DNA from 2 places in the Thermus sp. KWY1 genome. Region 2 is predicted to be linked to the other one. Evidence: a T-box and tRNA genes for the amino acid it is inferred to sense, from the RefSeq annotation. Region 2 holds a T-box; the other holds one or more tRNA genes.
What was found. The T-box of region 2 lies ahead of ileS (isoleucine--tRNA ligase). A T-box ahead of a tRNA ligase gene usually reads a tRNA of that ligase, here a tRNA-Ile.

Region 1 (9,212 bases), on a different contig from region 2:
CCGGCCACTCTTCGGAAAAGGCCGAGGAGAAAGCCCCGGCCTGAGATTCCGCCCCGCTACTCACGGGCCCCGGGGTAGCCCGGGGCCTGGCTTTGTCCTAAGATGGGGGCATATGCGGGTTGCCCTTTTCATTGACGGATCCTACATGTACCTGGCCACCAAGCGCCTGGGTTGGAACGTGGACCACCGCCGGGTCCTGACCCAGTTCGCCACCCCGGAGCAGCTTTACAACGCCTTCTACTACGTGCCCATCACCGATCCCGAGGACGAGCGTCAGCAGCGCTTCATCGACGCCTTGGTCTTCATGGGCTACACGGTGCGAAGCCGCTTGGTCCGGGGAGAAGCCCGGTTTGAGGCCATGATGGCCACGGACCTCCTCACCACCGCCCCCCGCTGGGACCGGGCCATCGTGGCCAGCGGTTCGGGGGAACTGGCCCACACCTTCAGCGCCCTGAGGGCCATGGGGAAGGAGATCCACCTCCTTGGCGTGCACGAGCTGGCGGACCTCGAGCTCCGCAACCAGGCGGACCGCTTCCTGAACCTCCCCGAGTGGCGGGAGGTGCTGGAGAGAACCCTGGGGGGCCGCCGCACCTACGCGGGCTACCCCGTGGAGGCCACGGTGGAGGTGCCCCCCGCCCCGGTGGAAGACACCCAGTCCTGATCTATGCCCCCGGGCCCCTGGCTGGTGCTGCTGGCAGCGGGCCTTTTCTACCTGGCCCTTCCCATCCCCCCTACCCTACCCCCCTCCCCAAGCCTCAGGGATCTTCTCCCCTACCCAAGGGAAGAGCGGGAGGCTTGGGTGAGCCTCCACCTGAGCTTGAAGGCCAGCCTGCACCTGCTTTTAGGGGAGAAAGTGGCCCGGGCCTACGACCGCCTCTTGCGCCTCGAGCTCAAAAACCAGCGCTCCGGCAAGCGCGCCGCATACCCCGAAGCCAAAAGTGCCCTCCTGGCGGCCAAGCGCTGGGTGGAGGCCATCGGCCAGGCCAAGCGGAGCCAGAAGGTGGACCTCGAGGGCCTGCCCACCGCCCCCCACCATGTACTTCCCTACGCCCGGGAGATCCGCGCCGCCGCCTCCGCCCTCGGCATTCCTTATGGGGTGCTGGCCGCCATTGTGGATAACGAGCAGTACGGGGGGGACAAGGCCTTGGGGCTTTCCCGGGGGGTGCGGGAAGCGGCGGACGGCTTAGCCCAAGGTCTGGCCGAGGTCCAAGGCCACGCCCCCTTGAGCCGCACCCTGGGCCTGGCCCAGATGAGCTGGGAGGATGCCCTCAAGCAACAGGACCGCCTGCGACTCTTCGGGGCCTGGGATCCAGCAAGACCCTTCCCCAAGACCGAGACCGAGGCCAGGAAGGCCCTCGAGGATCCCTACCTCAACCTCCTCTTCACCGCAAGCCGGCTTAGAGGCTACTTCAACGCCCTCCTCGGCCTCCCTCCACGGGATACCCGCCTTCTGGATGACCCCTGGCTCTACTACCTGGGCCCCGCCTGGCACAACTACCCCTTGCGGGCCCAGAACCTGGAAACCTGGGAGGATAGCTTCCACGGCTTTTTCAAAGGCCTCCTCTACCAGGTGGTCCTGGAAGGACGCTGGCACCTCGAGGGGCGCATCCTTATTCCCGTTAAAGCCTGGGGGTCTGGAGCACAGGATCCCGCTCCCTCTTCCCTCCCCACCCTCACGCCCTAGATCCGTTCCATCCAGGGAAGGGGCTCCCCGGGAGGCAGCACCGGCCACCTTCCCTGCCGCATGTGGTGAAGGATGGCCTCCACCGCCTTTTCCGCCTCCTCCACCCAAAGCCTGGGGTAAAGGGAGCGCTTGGCCCAAAACTCCTCCTGGTCAAAGACCTGGCAGGTATGGTCGGCCTGGCAACGCACGTCCAGCTCGAGGTCGTACTGGCGAAAACCCCTTCCCGTCCACTCCGCCGGGGTCTGCACGTTCCAGTAATACTCCAGCACCCGGCCCTCCCTCACATCCGGCCCCCCGGAGTACCAGGCCCCAGGGAAAAAGGCCACATAGGCATCGTGGTCCAGCACCACCGCCTTCCCCTTGGCCACGTGGTGAAAGATCCCGCCCTGTGGCAAAAGGGTCAGGACGCCTTCAGGTCTCACCTCCACCACCCGGGCTTCCCAGAAGTAGTGGAGCACATCCCCGGGAAACTTCCAAAACTCCACCCGGACATGATCCCCAGGGGCAAGCGGCCAATCCATATCCCCACCGGCCCGGCCTTCAGCCAGACAACGCCCCAGCTCACCTGGGGTCCAGGGCTGGGCAAAGCCGGTCTACTTCTTGGTGCTGATGCCCAGGACCTTGTAGATGGCGCAGAAGCCGGTGACCGCCGTGAAGAGGAGGACCACCCCCACGATCCCCAGGATCCAGTTCCAGGGAGATGCCGACTGGAAAGCGATGTAGAAGAGGACCAGGGCCAGGATAAAGCGAATCACCCTATCGGTGGTGCTCTCGTTTACCGTCATGGCTCACCTCCTCCTTTAGTGTATACATAGCGGGCGGGACGTTTGGCCTTAGTCCTCCCTTGTGCTAAAATAAGCCCTTGGCATGGGCCGTTAGCTCAATCGGTCAGAGCGGCCGGCTCATAACCGGTTGGTTGCAGGTTCAAGTCCTGCACGGCCCACCAGCGCCCTATCTGCAAAAGTCCCGCCTCCTCAAGAGGCGGGAAACGTGTTTGTACCAGCCCCTTCCTCTGGCAGAATCTAGCCATGGAGGCCCTGCAAGCCTTTCAAATCCTGGATCTGCGCATCGGCCGCATCTTGAAGGCCGAACCCCACGAGAAAGCCCGCAAACCCAGCTACAAGCTCTGGATCGACCTCGGGCCCTTAGGGGTCAAACAGAGTTCCGCCCAGATTACCGAGCTTTACCGCCCCGAGGACTTGGTGGGCCGCCTGGTGGTGTGCGCGGTGAACCTGGGAACCCGCTCCATCGCAGGCTTCCCCTCCGAGGTGCTGGTCCTGGGGGCTAAGGATGCGGAGGGCCGGGTGGTCCTCCTCACCGCGGAGCGGGAGGTACCCCTGGGGGAAAGGGTCTTCTAGCGGGTCCGGGTCACCTTGGTGAGGTGCCGGGGCCGGTCCGGATCCAGGCCCCGGGCCCGGGACAGGGCCTCCGCCTTGGGATAAAAGGCCTGGGCCAGGAAAAGAGGCGTGATCTCGGGCTCGGAGGCCACGGGAAGCGCCAGGGGAGAATCCGCCAGGGCCAGGGCATCGGGCTCCGGGGAGAGAACGAGAAGATGAGCCCCTTTCGCCTTTAACCCTTCCAGGGTGGAAAGAAGGGCCTCCAAGGCCTCATCCTTTTGCACCAAGGCCAGCACCGGAAAGCCAGCCTCCAAAAGGGCCTGGGGACCGTGGAGGAACTCCGCCGCCGAAAACCCCTCCGCATGAAGCCCCGCCACCTCCTTCAGCTTCAAGGCCGCCTCGAGGGCCACGGGGTACGTGAACCCCCGCCCCAGGACGAAAAGGTTTTCCGCATCCTCCAGGTAATCCAGCTCCCCCGAGGCCTCCAAGGCCCGGTTCAAGGCCTCGGGTAAGCCGGGAAGGACCTGGCGCAGGCGGGATTCCTCCACCAGGTGGGCCAGGAGATGGAGGGTGGCGGCCAGCATGGCCAGGAAGCTCTTGGTGGCGGCCACCGCCTTCTCCTCCCCGGCATGGAGGGGAAGGACCACCTCCGCCATCCGGGCCAGGGGGCTCTCCTCCCGGTTCACCAGGGCCACGGTGAGGGCTCCCTGGGAGCGGTAGGCGCTTACCGCCTCCAAAAGGTCGGGGCTTTCCCCGCTTTGGCTAAAGGCGAGAAGAAGGGAGGGAAAAGGCACCTTGGGCCTAGCCCGGTAAAGGGTGAGGACGGAAGGGGCCAAGGAGAGAACCGGCCACTCCAATCGGGCCTCGAGGAGGTACTTGGCAAAAAGGGCCGCATGGTCGGAACTCCCCCGGGCCACGGTAAGGGTGAGGGCCGGGGGGCGCTTCCTCAGGAAGCGGGCCAGGCTCCTCACCTCGCCCTCGTTCTCCCTAAGGAGGCGCTCCATGACCTTGGGGGCTTCCTCCGCCTCGGTACGCATCCAAGAGGCCATAGGTTCACTATAGGGCACGGGAAGCCCCCTCCTGTCACCTGGTCCTTCCCAGAAGGTAGTGGTATACTTCCACGGATGGACCGCATCGTCATCCGGGGGGCACGGGAGCACAACCTCAAGAACATCAGCCTGGAGCTCCCGCGGGGCAAGTTCATCGTCATCACCGGGGTTTCCGGCTCGGGCAAGAGCACCCTGGCCTTTGACACCATCTACGCAGAGGGGCAGCGGCGCTACGTGGAAAGCCTCTCCAGCTACGCCCGCCAGTTCCTGGGGGTCATGGACAAGCCCGAGGTGGAAAGCATCGAGGGCCTCTCCCCCGCCATCTCCATCGACCAGAAAACCACCAGCCACAACCCCCGCTCCACCGTGGGCACAGTAACGGAAATCCACGACTACCTCCGCCTCCTCTATGCCCGCATCGGCACCGCCTACTGCCCGGAGTGCGGCCGCCCCATTGAGAAGCAATCCGCCAGCGAGATCACCGACCGCCTCCTGAAGAACCCCCCGGGCACCCGGGCCATCCTCATGGCTCCCTTGGTGCGGGGGAGGAAGGGGGAGTACCGCAAGCTTTTCCAGCAACTCATGAAGGAAGGCTACGCCCGGGTGCGGGTGGATGGGGTCATCTATCTCCTGGAGGAGGCCCAGAACCTAAACCTGGAAAAGTACGAGAAGCACGACATTGACCTGGTGATCGACCGGGTGGTCCTTAAGGAGGAGGAACGCCCCCGCATCGCCGAGGCAGTGGAGCTCGCCCTCCTTAGGGGCGAGGGACTCATGCGGGTCTTTTACCCGGATTCCGGCCAGGAGGAGCTTTTCTCCGAGAAGTTCGCCTGTCCCGAGCACGGAAGCGTCCTGGAGGAGCTCGAGCCCCGCATCTTCTCCTTCAACGCCCCCTATGGGGCCTGCCCTGCCTGCTCGGGTCTGGGTTACAAGCAGGAGTTTGACCCTGAGCTCATCGTGAACCCCGAGCTCTCCCTGGCCGAGGGGGCCATCCTGCCCTGGGCCCGGGGGCGGGACACGGGGCGAAGCTACCTCTGGGACCGGCTTCGGGCCTTGGCAGAACACATGGGCTTCGACCTCAAAACCCCCTTCAAGGACCTGCCGGAGGAGGCCCAGCAGGCCGTGCTCTACGGCCTTCCCGAGCCCTTTGAGGTGGTCTTCCGCCGGGGAGGCAAGGAAACCTTCCGGGTGGAGGTCCACTACGAGGGGGTCATCCCCTGGCTGCAGAAGCGGTACCAGGAGGCGGAGTCCGAAGGGGTCAAGGAGGTGCTGGAAGGCTTCATGTCGCAGAAGCCCTGCCCGGTGTGCGGCGGCACCCGCTACAAGAAGGAAGTGCTCTCCGTAAGGGTGGCGGACAAGAACATCGCCGAGGTTTCGGCCCTGCCCGTTCGCGAGGCCCTGGAGTTTTTCCGGAACCTCGAGGCCTATCTCTCCCCCTTCCAGGCCCAGATCGCCCGCCCCATCCTGCGGGAGATCGTGGAGAGGCTGGGCTTCCTGGTGGGGGTGGGGCTGGACTACCTCACCCTGGACCGAGCCGCCAACACCCTCTCCGGAGGGGAGGCCCAGCGGATTCGCCTGGCCACCCAGGTGGGAAGCGGCCTCACCGGGGTGCTTTACGTGCTGGACGAGCCCAGCATCGGCCTCCACCCCAGGGACAACCAGCGCCTCATCCAGACCCTGAAGCGCCTCCAGGGGCTTGGAAACACCCTGATCGTGGTGGAACACGACGAGGAAACCATGCGGGCCGCGGACTGGATCGTGGACATGGGACCGGGGGCCGGCATCCACGGAGGAGAGGTGGTGGCCCAAGGACCCCTGGAGGAGATCCTTAAAAGCAAGGAGAGCCTTACCGGGGCCTACTTAAGGGGGGAAAAGCGAATCCCCGTGCCCAGGGAGCGCAGGAAGGGGAACGGCAAGTGGCTGGTGCTCAAGGGGGCCCGGGAGCACAACCTGAAAAACATCACCTTGAAAATCCCCTTGGGCCGCTTCGTGGCGGTGACCGGGCCCTCCGGTTCGGGAAAGAGCACCCTGATCCACGATGTCCTCTACGCCGCCTTGGCCCAAAAGCTCATGCGGGCCAAGACCACCCCTGGAGCCTACGAATCCCTGGAGGGAGTGGAGCACCTGGACAAAGTGATCGAGATCGACCAGTCCCCCATCGGCCGCACCCCTCGCTCCAACCCCGCCACCTACACCGGGATCTTTGACGAGATCCGCGACCTCTTTGCCAAGACCCCGGAGGCCAGGAAGAGGGGGTATGGCCCGGGTCGCTTCTCCTTCAACGTGAAGGGGGGGCGGTGCGAGGCCTGCGGGGGCGACGGCACGGTGAAGATCGAGATGCTCTTTTTGCCCGACCTCTACGTGCCCTGCGAGGTGTGCAAGGGCAAGCGCTACAACAAGGAGACCCTCGAGGTGAAGCTAAGGGGCAAGAGCATCGCCGACGTCCTGGACATGACCGCCGAGGAAGCCCTGGAGTTTTTCCAGAACGTTCCCACCATCGCCCGCAAGCTCCAGCTCATGGTGGACGTGGGCCTGGGCTACATGCGCCTGGGCCAGCCCTCCCCCACCCTTTCCGGGGGCGAGGCCCAGAGGATCAAGCTGGCCACGGAGCTGGGCCGCAAGGCCACGGGCCGCACCCTTTACATCCTGGACGAGCCCACCACCGGCCTTCACTTTGACGACGTGGCCAAGCTTCTCAACGTGCTCCATCGCCTGGTGGACGCCGGCAACACCGTGGTGGTCATCGAGCACAACCTGGATGTGGTGAAGACCGCAGACTGGGTGATTGACCTGGGCCCCGAGGGGGGCGACCGGGGCGGGGAGATCGTGGCCGAGGGTACCCCGGAGGAGGTGGCCCTCACGGGTAGCCCCACAGGGGTCTTTTTGGCCAGAATCCCCGAGATCGCCGAGCGGCTGAAGGTGGCCGCGGACTAAGCCTTGGCTTTGGCGGATTTCCTGGAAACCTGGGCGGGCTGGCTCCGGGCCAGAATCCCTTCCAGGGCCAAGGACAGGGATTTCTCCACCTCCTCCCCGAAATCCCGGTTAGGGGTATAGGCCGCCCAGCGCAAGGCGGCGAGGAAGTAAAGGTCGGCCAAGGTGCGGCCCATGCGCTCCAGGGAAAGGTCCTGCCGCACCACCCCCTTTTCCCGCAAGGGCTTCAGGACCTCGGCGATCAAGTCCCCTAAAGGCAGGGCCAGGAAGGCGGCCTTGGCCCGGACGGGATCGGGGTTTAAAAGCTCGTAGAGAAGGGGCAAAAGAAGGTCCTTCTCCGCCTGGGTAAAGGCGGCAAGCCTCTGGAAGAGGAAGCGGAGGAGGGCCATGGGATCCTCTTTCTGGGCCAGGCGCCGCCTTACCTCCTCTCTGAGGTCTGCAAGAAGCAGGCTCCCGTATTCCAGGAGCACGGCTTCCTTATAGGGGTAGTAGTTGAAGAAGGTACCCCGGGACACGTGGGCGGCCTTGGCGATATCGGTGGCGGTGGTTTCCCGGAAACCCTGCTGACGGAAAAGGGCCATGGCTGCCTGGAAGATGCGCTCCCGGCGCCGCTTTTTCTGATACTCCCTCACGGTCATGGGGGTAGTGTACTACCGTATAAACTTAAAGTTCAATCGCTTTTTGCGCCCAATCCTCTAAAGCCTTAAGCAGGGATAACCCCCCCAGGGTGGTATAGACCTTGGCCTCCCGGTGGAAGGAACCATCCGCCACCTGGTAGCCCTGCTTGGCCAAGGCCTGGGCCACCTCCCCTGGGGCCGCCACCCGGGAAGGAAGCCTGCCCACCTCGGCCAGGAAGAGATGGGCGTTGAAGCCCAGAAACACTGCCTCTAACCCCTCCCATACCTCCTCCACGAAGGCCACATAGGAGGGATCCCGGGCCATCCGGCCTGGCCTTTTGGCCCCGGGGATGAGGAGGGCTTCCGGGGGCGGGGCCGCGGGGAAGGCGTAGGTGGGGGTCCAGATGGAGCCCGCCAGGGCCGGGGTTCCCTTGCGGCCCTTGGCCACCGTATAGGCGGGAAGCCCCAGGCGCTTGGCCGCCTCGAGGGCTAGGGCCGCCTCCAGCTCGGAGAACTCGGGGAGGAGCAAGATGGCTAGCACTTTAGACCATTATGGCAGAAGCCGGTAGAGGAGAAGGGCCGCCTCCCCCCGGGTCACGGGATCGGCACCCGAAAGCTTGCCCTCCCCCAGCGCCTGCAGGAGCTGGTTCAGGGTGAACCGCTTCAAGGGCTTTTGCAGTTCCTCCCGGAAAAGCTCCCTGGCCTTCAGCACCACTCTAAGGCGCTCCTCAGGCCCCTTCGCCCGGTAGTAGTGCTCCAGGTTGGCCAAGAAGTCCCCCAGGAGAATGGGTTCGGAAAGGCCCAAGGAGCCTTTCAGGTAGTAGGGTCCGGCGAAGAGCCCCCGCCTCAGGAGGGCCACCGCCTCCCGGTACCCTGGCCTTTCCGCCTCCACCCGGCCTCCCTCCGGGGAGGAAAACCTAGCCCCCCTTTGGGCAAGCCGCTTGCGCAGCGCCTCGAGGGCCTGCCCGCTTGCGGCCAACTCGTGAAAATCCGCCAGGGGCACCTTCATAAGCCCTGCTTGCGGCGCCCGCCGAAGGAGGGCCACCGCCACCCCTGCCGCCTCCCCCAAGGCCATCTGCAAGGGAACCACCCGGGCGGAAAAGGCGGCCACGCTGTCAAACCCTGCCGCCTGGGAAACCACCAGGAGGTTTCTCAACTCCTGGGGCACCAGGCTCCGGAAGGGCACCCCGTAGGGCGCCGGGGTACCCAAAAGGTAAGGGGTTTCCCCCGGGAAGTAGGCCTGGCCGTCCAAGGGGTACCCCCCCAGGGCCACGGCGTCAGGAAAGGTCCGGCCCAGGAGGACCTCATCAGCCTTCAAGCGGTAAAGGGCCTTCAGGTGGCGGCTTTCCCGGACATAGAGGCTAGGGGCCACCCCGGCCAGGCGGGCGGTGCCAAAGAGGAGGGGATCCTTCTCCCGCAGGTAGGCCACCACCCGCTCGGCCTCGAGGGCCGCTTCCAGGCGCATGCGCTCCAGGCTCAAAGGATCCGCCCCCTCCACCCCGAAGAGGAGAAGGGCGTTGACCAGCAGGCTCCCGTCGTCCTGACGGGCCAGGTTCAAGCCCCGGAGGGCGTAGCGGCTGGGATCGGAGGGGAG
Region 2 (9,212 bases):
CGGCCCCCCGCCGTTTCAGGAAGAACTCTATTTCCAAGGCGACATCCCGTTCCAACACCCCTGGCTTGAGCAGGGTAAGGGCGTGGGCCAGGGCTTCCTCCGCCAGGGCCTGGGCCTTGCGGATCCTTTCCACTTCCTCCGGTGTCTTTTTGAGCCGGAGCCGCTCGATAACCCCCTTGGTGGGCACCCACTCCGCGGGGGCAAGCTCCCGCAGGCGTTCCAGGGCGGCGTAGGGGAGGTGTTCCGCCTCAAAGCCCACCCGGCCCTTCAAGCCCTTGAAGACCTCCTCTTTTTCCTCCCGCTTCAGCACCCTGGCGGGGATGCGGCTTTCCTGCTCCGCCTCGGGGTAGCGGGGATCCGTGAGGAGGAAGGCTCCTTCGTGGGTAACGAGGACCTGGGCGTCTTCGGGGTGGGGAAAGCCCGATAGGTAGCGCACGTTCTCGGGACGGGTCACGTAAAGGGCGTCCAGCCCTAGGGGCTCGAGGAGGGTCTTCGGGTCCAGCACGGGGCCTACTATACCACCCGTTAACCCTCTTCTAGGTTCACGCCCCGGTAGAGGTCGTCCACGGCCAACTCCAGGGTGGGGCAGGGGAGAGGAAGCTTCTCCCCTGGCCCCAGGCGGAGGTAGGTCCACTGGTTTCCCTCCACCAGGTGATGGCGGATGGGGCTTTTTTCCTCCAGCTGGAGGTAGGCCTCGAGGCTGAGGGCCTTTCGGGCGGGCTGGCCCATGGCTCTATTCTACCTTGGCCAAGCTGAAGCGCACCCGGCCTTCCTCGTCCTCCAGGAGGGTGGTGTGGCCGGGGAAGAGGCCTTCAGCAAACTCTAAGGCCAGGACCTCCTCGGCGATCCAGCTGCCGTGCCGTTTCAGGGCTTCCAGGTAGGCGCCCTCCGCCTCGTGGCCCACCCGGATGCGGTCGGAAACCTTGAGGCCCATCTCCTTGCGGGTCTGTTGCAGGTGGCGGATCAGGTCCCGGGCCAGGCCCTCAAGCCTCAGCTCCTCCGTGACCCGCACCTCCAGGGCGGCCACGTACCCCTCCTTTTCCAGGGCCTGGTATCCCTCGGGGGCTTGGGCCTCGAGGAGCACTTCCTCCGGCTCCAGGACCACCTCCTGGTCCTCCAAACGCAGGGGCACCCTCTCCCCCTTCAGGACCAGGCCAGCCACCCTCGAGGCCTCCCTTTCCAGGGCCTCGCGGATTTTGGGAAGGAGCTTGCCGTACTTCTTGCCGAGGAGCTTCAGGTTGGGCAGGACCCGGTAGCGGAGCACCTCTTCCCCTGGTTCCAAGACCCGCACTTCCTTCACGTTGAGCTCCTCGGCGATCTCGGGGGCGAAGTGCCTCAGGCCCTCCCGCTCGAGGGCGGTGGGAGCGGTGATGAGGAGAAGGGGAAGGGGGATGCGGGTCTTGATCCCGCTTCTAGCCCGCACCGAACGGGCCAGGTCCACCACCTTGAGCACCGCCCGCATCTTGGCCACCAGCTCCTCGTCCACCAGATGGGGGTCCACCTCGGGCCAGTCGGAAAGGTGCACGGAAAGGGGGGCCTCGGGGCTTACCGAGCGCACCAGGTTCTGCCAAAGCACCTCAGCCAGGAAGGGGGTGAAGGGGGCGGAGAGCTGGCTGATGGTGACCAGGGCCTGGTACAAGGTGGCGTAGGCGGACTCCCGGTCCAGGCGATCCTCGTTTTTCCAGTAGCGCCTGCGGCCCCGGCGCACGTACCACTGGGAGAGGTCCTCCACCACGAAGTCCCGCAGGGCCCGGCTGCTTTGGGTGGGGTCGTAGGCCTCGAGGGCCTCCGTCACCCTTTGAATCAGATCCTGGAGCCGGGCAAGAAGCCAGCGGTCCAGCTCGGGCCGCTTCTCCACGGGAGGCGGGTTCTTAAGGTCCGGCCGGTCCAGGTTGGCGTAGGTGACGAAGAAGCTATACACATTCCAGAGGGTGAGGAAGTAGTCCCGCACCGTTTCCCGCACCAGGTTGGGTCCGAAGCGGCGGTCCGCCTCCGGGGGAGCGGAGATGTAGATGTACCACCTGAGGGCATCCGCCCCAAACTCCCGGATGATGTCCCAGGGGTCCACCACGTTCCCCTTGGACTTGCTCATCTTCTGGCCCTTTTCGTCCAGGATGAGGCCGTGGCAGATGACGTTTTTGAAGGCGATGGAGCCGAAGAGCATCACCCCAAGCTGGTGCAGGGAGTTGAACCAGCCCCGGGTCTGGTCGATGCCTTCCGCAATGAAGTCCGCGGGGAAGGCCTGCTTAAACTCCTCCCCGTTCTCGAAGGGGTAGTGCAAGGAGGCAAAGGGCATGGCCCCGGAGTCGTACCAGACATCGATCACGTAGGGAACCCGGCGCATGGTGCCCCCGCAGGTGCACTGGAGTTCCACCCCGTCCACGTAGGGACGATGGGGATCAAAGGGTTCGGGAAGGGGTTGAATGGCCCTTTCCTTCAGCTCCCGGAAGCTGCCGATGGCCTCTTCCTTTCCGCAAGAGCCACAGACCCAGATGGGAAGGGGCGTGCCCCAGTAGCGGTTGCGGCTTAGGGCCCAGTCCACCAGGTTCCGGAGCCACTCCCCGTAGCGTCCCTCCTTGATGTGGGGCGGGACCCAGTTGATCTCCTGGTTTTTGCGGATGAGTTCCTCTTTGAAGAGGGTGTTTTTGATGAACCAGGTTTCCGTGGCGTAGTACATGAGGGGAGTGGAACACCGCCAGCAGTGGGGGTAGCTGTGGAGGTAGCTTTCCTCCTTGAAAAGAAGCCCCCGGGAACGGAGGTCTTTCAGAATGGCCCGGTTGGCCTCGCGGAAGAAGAGGCCCTTAAAGGGCTCCACCAGGAGTTTCCCCTCCTCGTCCACCGTCTTGAGGAGGGGAAGACCGTAGGCCCTGGCCGTGTCCAGGTCCTCGGCCCCGAAGGCGGGGGCCTGGTGGACGATGCCCGTGCCGTCCTCCCGGCTCACGTACTCGGCCAGGACCACGAGGTACCCCTTCTCCAGGGCCTGGGGGTAGGGGGGGTCGTAGGCCAGGCCCTCCAGTTCCTTCCCGGAAAAGGTCCTGAGAATGGGGGTTTCCTCGCCGAGGAGCCTGCGCCCCAGGGTTTCCTCGAGGATCACCACCTCCTCCCCCACGGCAAAGGCTCCATAGGTGTACTCGGGGTGCACCGCCGCGGCCACGTTCCCGGGGAGGGTCCAGGGGGTGGTGGTCCAGATGAGGAGGCTAGCCTGCTTCAGGCCCAGTTTTTCCGGTTCCTTAAGGGGAAGGCGTACATAAACCGAGGGATCGGTGATCTCCTTGTACCCCAAGGAGAGCTCGTGGGAGGAAAGAGGCGTGCCGCACCGGGGGCAGTAGGGCACCACCTTGTGGTCCCGGTAGAGGAGCCCCCGGTGGAAGAGGTTCTTCAGGCTCCACCAGATGCTTTCCACATAGGTGGGGTGCAGGGTGGCGTAGGCGTTCTTGAGATCCACCCAGTAGGCGATGCGCTCGGTGAAGGCCTCCCACTCCTTCTCGTAGGTGAACACCGACTCCCGGCAGGCCTGGTTGAAGCGCTCGATGCCGTAGGCCTCGATCTCCCGTTTGCTCTTTAGCCCCAGCTTCTTCTCCACCTCCAGTTCCACCGGCAGGCCGTGGGTGTCCCAGCCGGCCCGGCGGGGCACGTAGTAGCCCCGCATGGTCTTGTACCGGGGGAAAAGGTCCTTGTAGCTTCGGGCCTGGGCATGGCCCACGTGGGGCATGCCGTTGGCGGTGGGGGGGCCTTCGTAAATGGTGTAGCGGGGCCCGCCTTTACGGTTTTCCACGCTTTTCTCAAAGATCCTCTCCCGCTTCCAGAACTCCAGAACCTCCTCTTCCAGCCTGGGAAAGTTGGGTTCGCCGACCTCCTTGAACATACGCTCCTCCCTAAAGAAACGCCCGCGCCCTTGGGGCGCGGACGAAAGCGCAAGGGCTTCCGCGGTACCACCGCGCTTCCTGGAGATAGCCTCCAGGCCCTCATTTCCGCGCGATCACGGGCGCACCCGGCGGGCATTACTCGAGGCTCCTAGCCCCTTTCCTCCCGCGGCTCCGGGGTGATCTTCCCGCCTTTCCTCACCACCGGGCTTCCACCCTCCCCGGCTCGCTCTAGGCTATTGGAAAGGGGTACTCTCCCCATCCTCGCCTTTACAGCTCCCGCCTCCTGGGGTAAAATCCCCCGTTGGCGGCTAAGCCCATGCTAGCAGCCTTTCCCCTGGCTTGACAACGCCCCCATCGGGTCTGCTAGACTCAGGCTAAGCCGGTTCCCCTTCCGCGCAAAAGGAGCGTCCATGGAGCTGTACTTGGATACCGCCAACTTGGAGGAGATACGGGAGATCGCTGCCTGGGGGGTGCTCTCTGGGGTGACCACCAACCCCACCCTGGTGGCTAAGGAGTATGCGGGCCGAGGAGCAAAGCTGACCGAGGAGGTTCTGTTCGCTCACCTACGGGCCATATGTGAGGTGGCGAAGGGACCTGTGTCGGCGGAGGTGACCGCGCTGGAGGCAGGGGCCATGGTGGAGGAGGGCCTGCGGCTTGCCGCCATCCACCCCCACATCGTGGTCAAGCTGCCCACCACCGAGGAGGGCCTGAAGGCCTGCAAGCGCCTTTCCACCCAGGGGGTGAAGGTGAACATGACCTTGATCTTTTCCGCCAACCAGGCTCTTCTGGCAGCCCGGGCAGGGGCAGCCTATGTTTCCCCCTTCCTGGGCCGGGTGGACGATATCTCCTGGGACGGGGGAGAGCTTTTGCGGGAGATCGTGGAGCTGATCCAGGTCCAGAACCTGCCGGTCAAGGTCATCGCTGCCTCCATCCGTCACCCCCGCCATGTGACGGAGGCCGCCCTTCTGGGGGCGGACATCGCCACCATGCCCTATACGGTTTTCAAGCAGCTTCTTAAGCATCCTTTGACGGACATAGGGCTTAGACGCTTTATGGAGGACTGGGAGAAGGTCAAGCCATGAGGAGAAAAGCGGATACCCAACAAGAAGCGCCCCTCACCTACCAGGAGCTTTCGGCCAAGATTCTGCCGGAGCTGCACCTCCTGGCCCAGGAAGCGGGCATAGAGAACTACAAGCGCATGAAGAAGGACCAGCTCATCATGGCCCTCCTGGAGCGGCAGACCCAGGGTGAGGGCCTGCAGCTGGTCAAGGGGTACCTGGAGATCAGCCCGGATGGGTACGGGTTCATTACCGAGAACCTGTACAACCTGGAATCCCGTGTGGCCATCGTCTCTGCGGGTCTCATCCGGCAGTATGCCTTGAGGAGCGGGGACTACATCGTGGGCCGGGTGCGACCTCCGCGGGAGAACGAGCGCTACGGAACCCTCCTCAAGGTGGAGGCGGTGAACGACCTGGATCCCGAGGCCGCCAAGAACCGGCCCCGCTTTGACGAGCTCATCCCCCAGTTCCCCGACCGGCAGATCAAGCTGGAAACCACCCCCGATGAGCTTTCCACCCGGGTGATCGACCTGCTGGCCCCCATCGGCCGGGGGCAGCGGGGGCTCATCGTGGCCCCGCCCAAGGCGGGCAAGACCACCCTCCTCAAGAAGATCGCCAATGCGGTCCTGAAGAACGAACCCGACATCAAGGTGATCGTTTTGCTCATAGACGAGCGCCCCGAGGAGGTCACGGACTTCCGGGAAAGCGTCCAGGGAGCCGAGGTCATCGCCAGCACCTTTGACGAACCTCCCCAGAACCATATCCGGGTGGCGGAGTTCGTCCATGAGAGGGCCAAGCGCATCGTGGAGGAGGGGGGGCACGTGATGATCCTCCTGGACTCCATCACCCGCCTGGCCCGGGCCAACAACCTGGTGACCCCACCCACGGGCCGTACCCTGTCGGGCGGTTTGGACTCCGCTGCCCTGTACTTCCCCAAGCGCTTCCTGGGAGCGGCCCGCAACATCCGGGGTGGAGGTAGCCTCACCATCCTGGCCACCGCCTTGGTGGAAACGGGAAGCCGCATGGACGACGTGATCTTTGAGGAGTTCAAGGGGACGGGCAACATGGAGCTCCACCTTTCCCGCCGCCTCGAGGAGCGCCGCATCTTCCCGGCCATCGACATCCTGAAGTCCGGGACCCGTCGGGAGGAGCTCCTCTTGGGCGAGGAGGTGGTGCACAAGATGTGGCTTCTGCGCAAGGTCCTGGCGGATATGGACCCGGCGGAGGCCATGGAGATGCTCCTTGCCCGCCTGGGGCGCACCAAGAACAACAAGGAGTTTCTGGCGTCCTTGGCCGCCCGTTAGGCGGGATTTTCCCTTGGGGGGCGGAAAGCCCGCCCCCCAAGGCCTTTTGCCCCTTGCCTTTTCCCCGCTTGGTCCTGGTATAATCCCCGCGAGGTTTTGGCGGGGTTTGGGAGGTGAGCATTGCGGGGAGTATGGGGAAGTTTATGGCTCTTGGTTTCCTCTTTGGCCTTCGCCAAGCTGCCTGCTCTTAGCCCCCTTCCTCTTCCCGAGAACACGGTGGAGGTGGGCCAGGCGGTCAAAAAGGGATGGGTGGTCTATGAGGTGAAGCCCGGGGATACCCTGGCGGGGATTGCCGCTCGTTACGGGGTGGATCCCCGGCACATCATGTGGTCCAGCAACCTGCAAGGCGATCGCTTGCAGGTGGGGCAAAGGCTTCTTATCCCCTTGGTGGCCGTGGAGGACCGTTCCCCCCGGGTACCCCCGGGGGTGGAGGTGTACCGCGTGCGCCCGGGGGATACCCTGCAGGGAGTGGCGAGCCGTTATGGTGTAAGCGTTCTGGACCTGGTTTCCGCCAACCCTTCCTTAGAGAGCTTGGACCGGCTGGTGGCGGGGAGCGTCCTGTACATTCCAAGAAAGGCTAAGGGCTTGGTGGTATCCCTGCCCGAGGGGCAGACCCTGGTGGACCTGGCGGCTCGTTTCGGCCTCTCCCCGGTGGCGGTGGCCCGGGCCAACGGGGTGAAGGATCCCTTGGACTTGAAGCCAGGGGACCTGGTCCTCCTGCCCGGTATCCAGGCCAAAACCACGTACCAACGCCTTCTGGCCAAACAGGAGGCGGAGCGCCAAGCCCGCCTCGAGGCCGAGCGGCGCCGCCAGGAGGAGCTTAGGCGCCTGGCGGAGGAGAGGAGGAGGCAGCAGGCCTTGGCCCAGCAACGTACCCGGCAGGTGCAGCAGGCCCAGACCCAGCGGCCCCAGGTGCGCCGGGTGAGCTACCAGGAAGGGGCCATGCGCTGGCCTCTTTCCGGTTTCCGCATCACCACCTACTTCGGCCAGAGGGGAGCCTTCCAGCGCTACCACACGGGGATCGACCTGGCTGCTCCTTACGGCACCCCCATCGTGGCGGCCAAGGCGGGGCAGGTGGAGGTGGCGGGTTGGAGCTCCGTGGGCTATGGCTTCCATGTGGTGCTGGACCACGGGGGCGGGGTGGAAACCCTTTACGCCCACATGTCGCGCATCGCTGTGCGGGCAGGCCATTGGGTGGAAGCCGGGCAGGTGATCGGGTACGTGGGCTCCACCGGCTGGTCCACCGGGCCCCACCTGCACTTTGAGGTGAGGGTGGGTGGGGTGGTCCGCAATCCTCTGGCGTATTTGCCCTAAGGGGTTATTTCCCCGCCCAGAAGCCCTTGGGCTTCTGGGGTTTGTGTTCCCTTGGGCTTGACCCGGTGGGCGGTAAGCTGGAGGATGGAGGACGGGATGGAGAAGGGTACCTTCCAGATCAAGACCGGCTTTGCCGAGATGTTCAAGGGCGGGGTGATCATGGACGTGACCACCCCCGAGCAGGCGGTGATCGCCGAGGAGGCGGGGGCGGTGGCGGTGATGGCCCTGGAGAGGGTTCCCGCCGACATCCGGGCCCAGGGGGGCGTGGCCCGCATGTCCGACCCCAAGGTCATCAAGGAGATCATGGCCGCGGTGTCCATTCCCGTGATGGCCAAGGTGCGGATCGGCCACTTCGTGGAGGCCATGATCCTCGAGGCCCTGGGGGTGGACTTCATCGACGAGTCCGAGGTCCTCACCCCTGCGGATGAGGAGCACCACATCGACAAATGGAAGTTCAAGGTGCCCTTCGTCAACGGGGCCCGGGACCTGGGGGAGGCCTTAAGGCGCATCGCTGAGGGAGCGGCCATGATCCGCACCAAGGGGGAGGCGGGCACGGGCAACGTGGTGGAGGCGGTCCGCCACGCCCGCACCATGTGGAAGCAGATCCGCTACGTCCAGTCCCTCCGGGAGGACGAACTCGTGGCCTACGCCAAGGAGATCGGGGCCCCCTTGGAGCTGGTCCGGTGGGTCCACGACCACGGCCGCCTTCCCGTGGTGAACTTCGCCGCCGGGGGCATCGCCACCCCGGCCGATGCCGCCTTGATGATGCACCTGGGGATGGATGGGGTCTTCGTGGGAAGCGGCATCTTCAAGTCCGGGGACCCCAAGAAGCGGGCCCGGGCCATCGTGCGGGCGGTGACCCACTACAACGATCCCGAGGTGCTGGCTGAGGTTTCCGAGGACCTGGGGGAGCCCATGGTGGGTATCAACCTGGATCAACTGAGGGAAGAGGAGCGCCTGGCCAAGCGAGGCTGGTAAGGGAAGCCTGGGGTAAGGCCATGGCCCGGGCGGTCTGTGGGGTTTACGAGATCCACCCTGAGCGGGTGGAGAAGGCGCGCGCGGCCTTGCCCGAGGAGGCGGTGCTGGGGGAAGCCGCCCTCCTCCTTAAGGCCCTGGCCGACCCCACCCGGATGCGCCTTCTTCTGGCTTTGAAGACGGCGGGGGAGCTTTGCGTGTGCGATCTAGCCCTCCTCGCTGGGGTTTCGGTTTCTGCGGTGAGCCATCAGCTCAGGCTTCTGCGCCAGGCAAGGCTGGTGGCCTTCCGGAGAGAGGGAAAGTGGGTCTACTACCGCTTGGCGGACGAGCACGTGGAACGGCTTCTTGAGGGGGCTTTGGAGCACGCGGAAGAGAACACTTGACTAGCTACTCAAATGATGCTACCATGGGGGCATGGAGGCTCACAGGGTTCGCGTGTTCCGGGTGGAGGGTTTGGACTGCGCCGACTGCGCCTTAAAGGTGGAGAAAGCCCTTTCCGAGGTGCCTGGAGTGGTGCAGGCCCAGGTCAGCTTTGCCAGCGGTAAGGCGTATCTGCACCTCGAGGTTCCCGGGGCGGAGAAGGAGGCGGAAAGGGTGGTTTCCGCCCTGGGCTACCGTTTGAAGCCTGAAGGGGACACGACCAGGGGGGTTTTGGGACCCTGGCGCTGGGCCTTGGCTTCCGGAGGGCTTCTCCT

Region 1: it has a tRNA-Ile gene. The T-box ahead of ileS (isoleucine--tRNA ligase) is inferred to sense a tRNA for this amino acid. The anticodon was not compared.

Annotation. Positions count from the first base shown of each region.
Region 1 covers NZ_BAAJPG010000018.1:58,411-67,622, forward strand. Annotated here, with positions in the region: gene AC27GT_RS05910 (NAD(P)/FAD-dependent oxidoreductase) at 1-44, shown strand, start outside; gene AC27GT_RS05915 (LabA-like NYN domain-containing protein) at 113-661, shown strand; gene AC27GT_RS05920 (hypothetical protein) at 665-1,684, shown strand; gene AC27GT_RS05925 (DUF402 domain-containing protein) at 1,681-2,205, opposite strand; gene AC27GT_RS05930 (YgaP family membrane protein) at 2,278-2,469, opposite strand; tRNA gene AC27GT_RS05935 (tRNA-Ile) at 2,554-2,630, shown strand; gene AC27GT_RS05940 (tRNA-binding protein) at 2,713-3,042, shown strand; gene AC27GT_RS05945 (SIS domain-containing protein) at 3,039-4,070, opposite strand; gene uvrA (excinuclease ABC subunit UvrA) at 4,146-7,004, shown strand; gene AC27GT_RS05955 (TetR/AcrR family transcriptional regulator) at 7,001-7,639, opposite strand; gene AC27GT_RS05960 (hypothetical protein) at 7,665-8,159, opposite strand; gene AC27GT_RS05965 (FAD-dependent oxidoreductase) at 8,169-9,212, opposite strand, start outside.
Region 2 covers NZ_BAAJPG010000017.1:10,539-19,750, forward strand. Annotated here, with positions in the region: gene AC27GT_RS04705 (M24 family metallopeptidase) at 1-502, opposite strand, end outside; gene AC27GT_RS04710 (hypothetical protein) at 526-729, opposite strand; gene ileS (isoleucine--tRNA ligase) at 734-3,865, opposite strand; T-box leader at 3,900-4,137, opposite strand; gene fsa (fructose-6-phosphate aldolase) at 4,277-4,948, shown strand; gene rho (transcription termination factor Rho) at 4,945-6,228, shown strand; gene AC27GT_RS04730 (LysM peptidoglycan-binding domain-containing M23 family metallopeptidase) at 6,349-7,542, shown strand; gene pdxS (pyridoxal 5'-phosphate synthase lyase subunit PdxS) at 7,639-8,520, shown strand; gene AC27GT_RS04740 (ArsR/SmtB family transcription factor) at 8,541-8,900, shown strand; gene AC27GT_RS04745 (heavy metal translocating P-type ATPase) at 8,932-9,212, shown strand, end outside.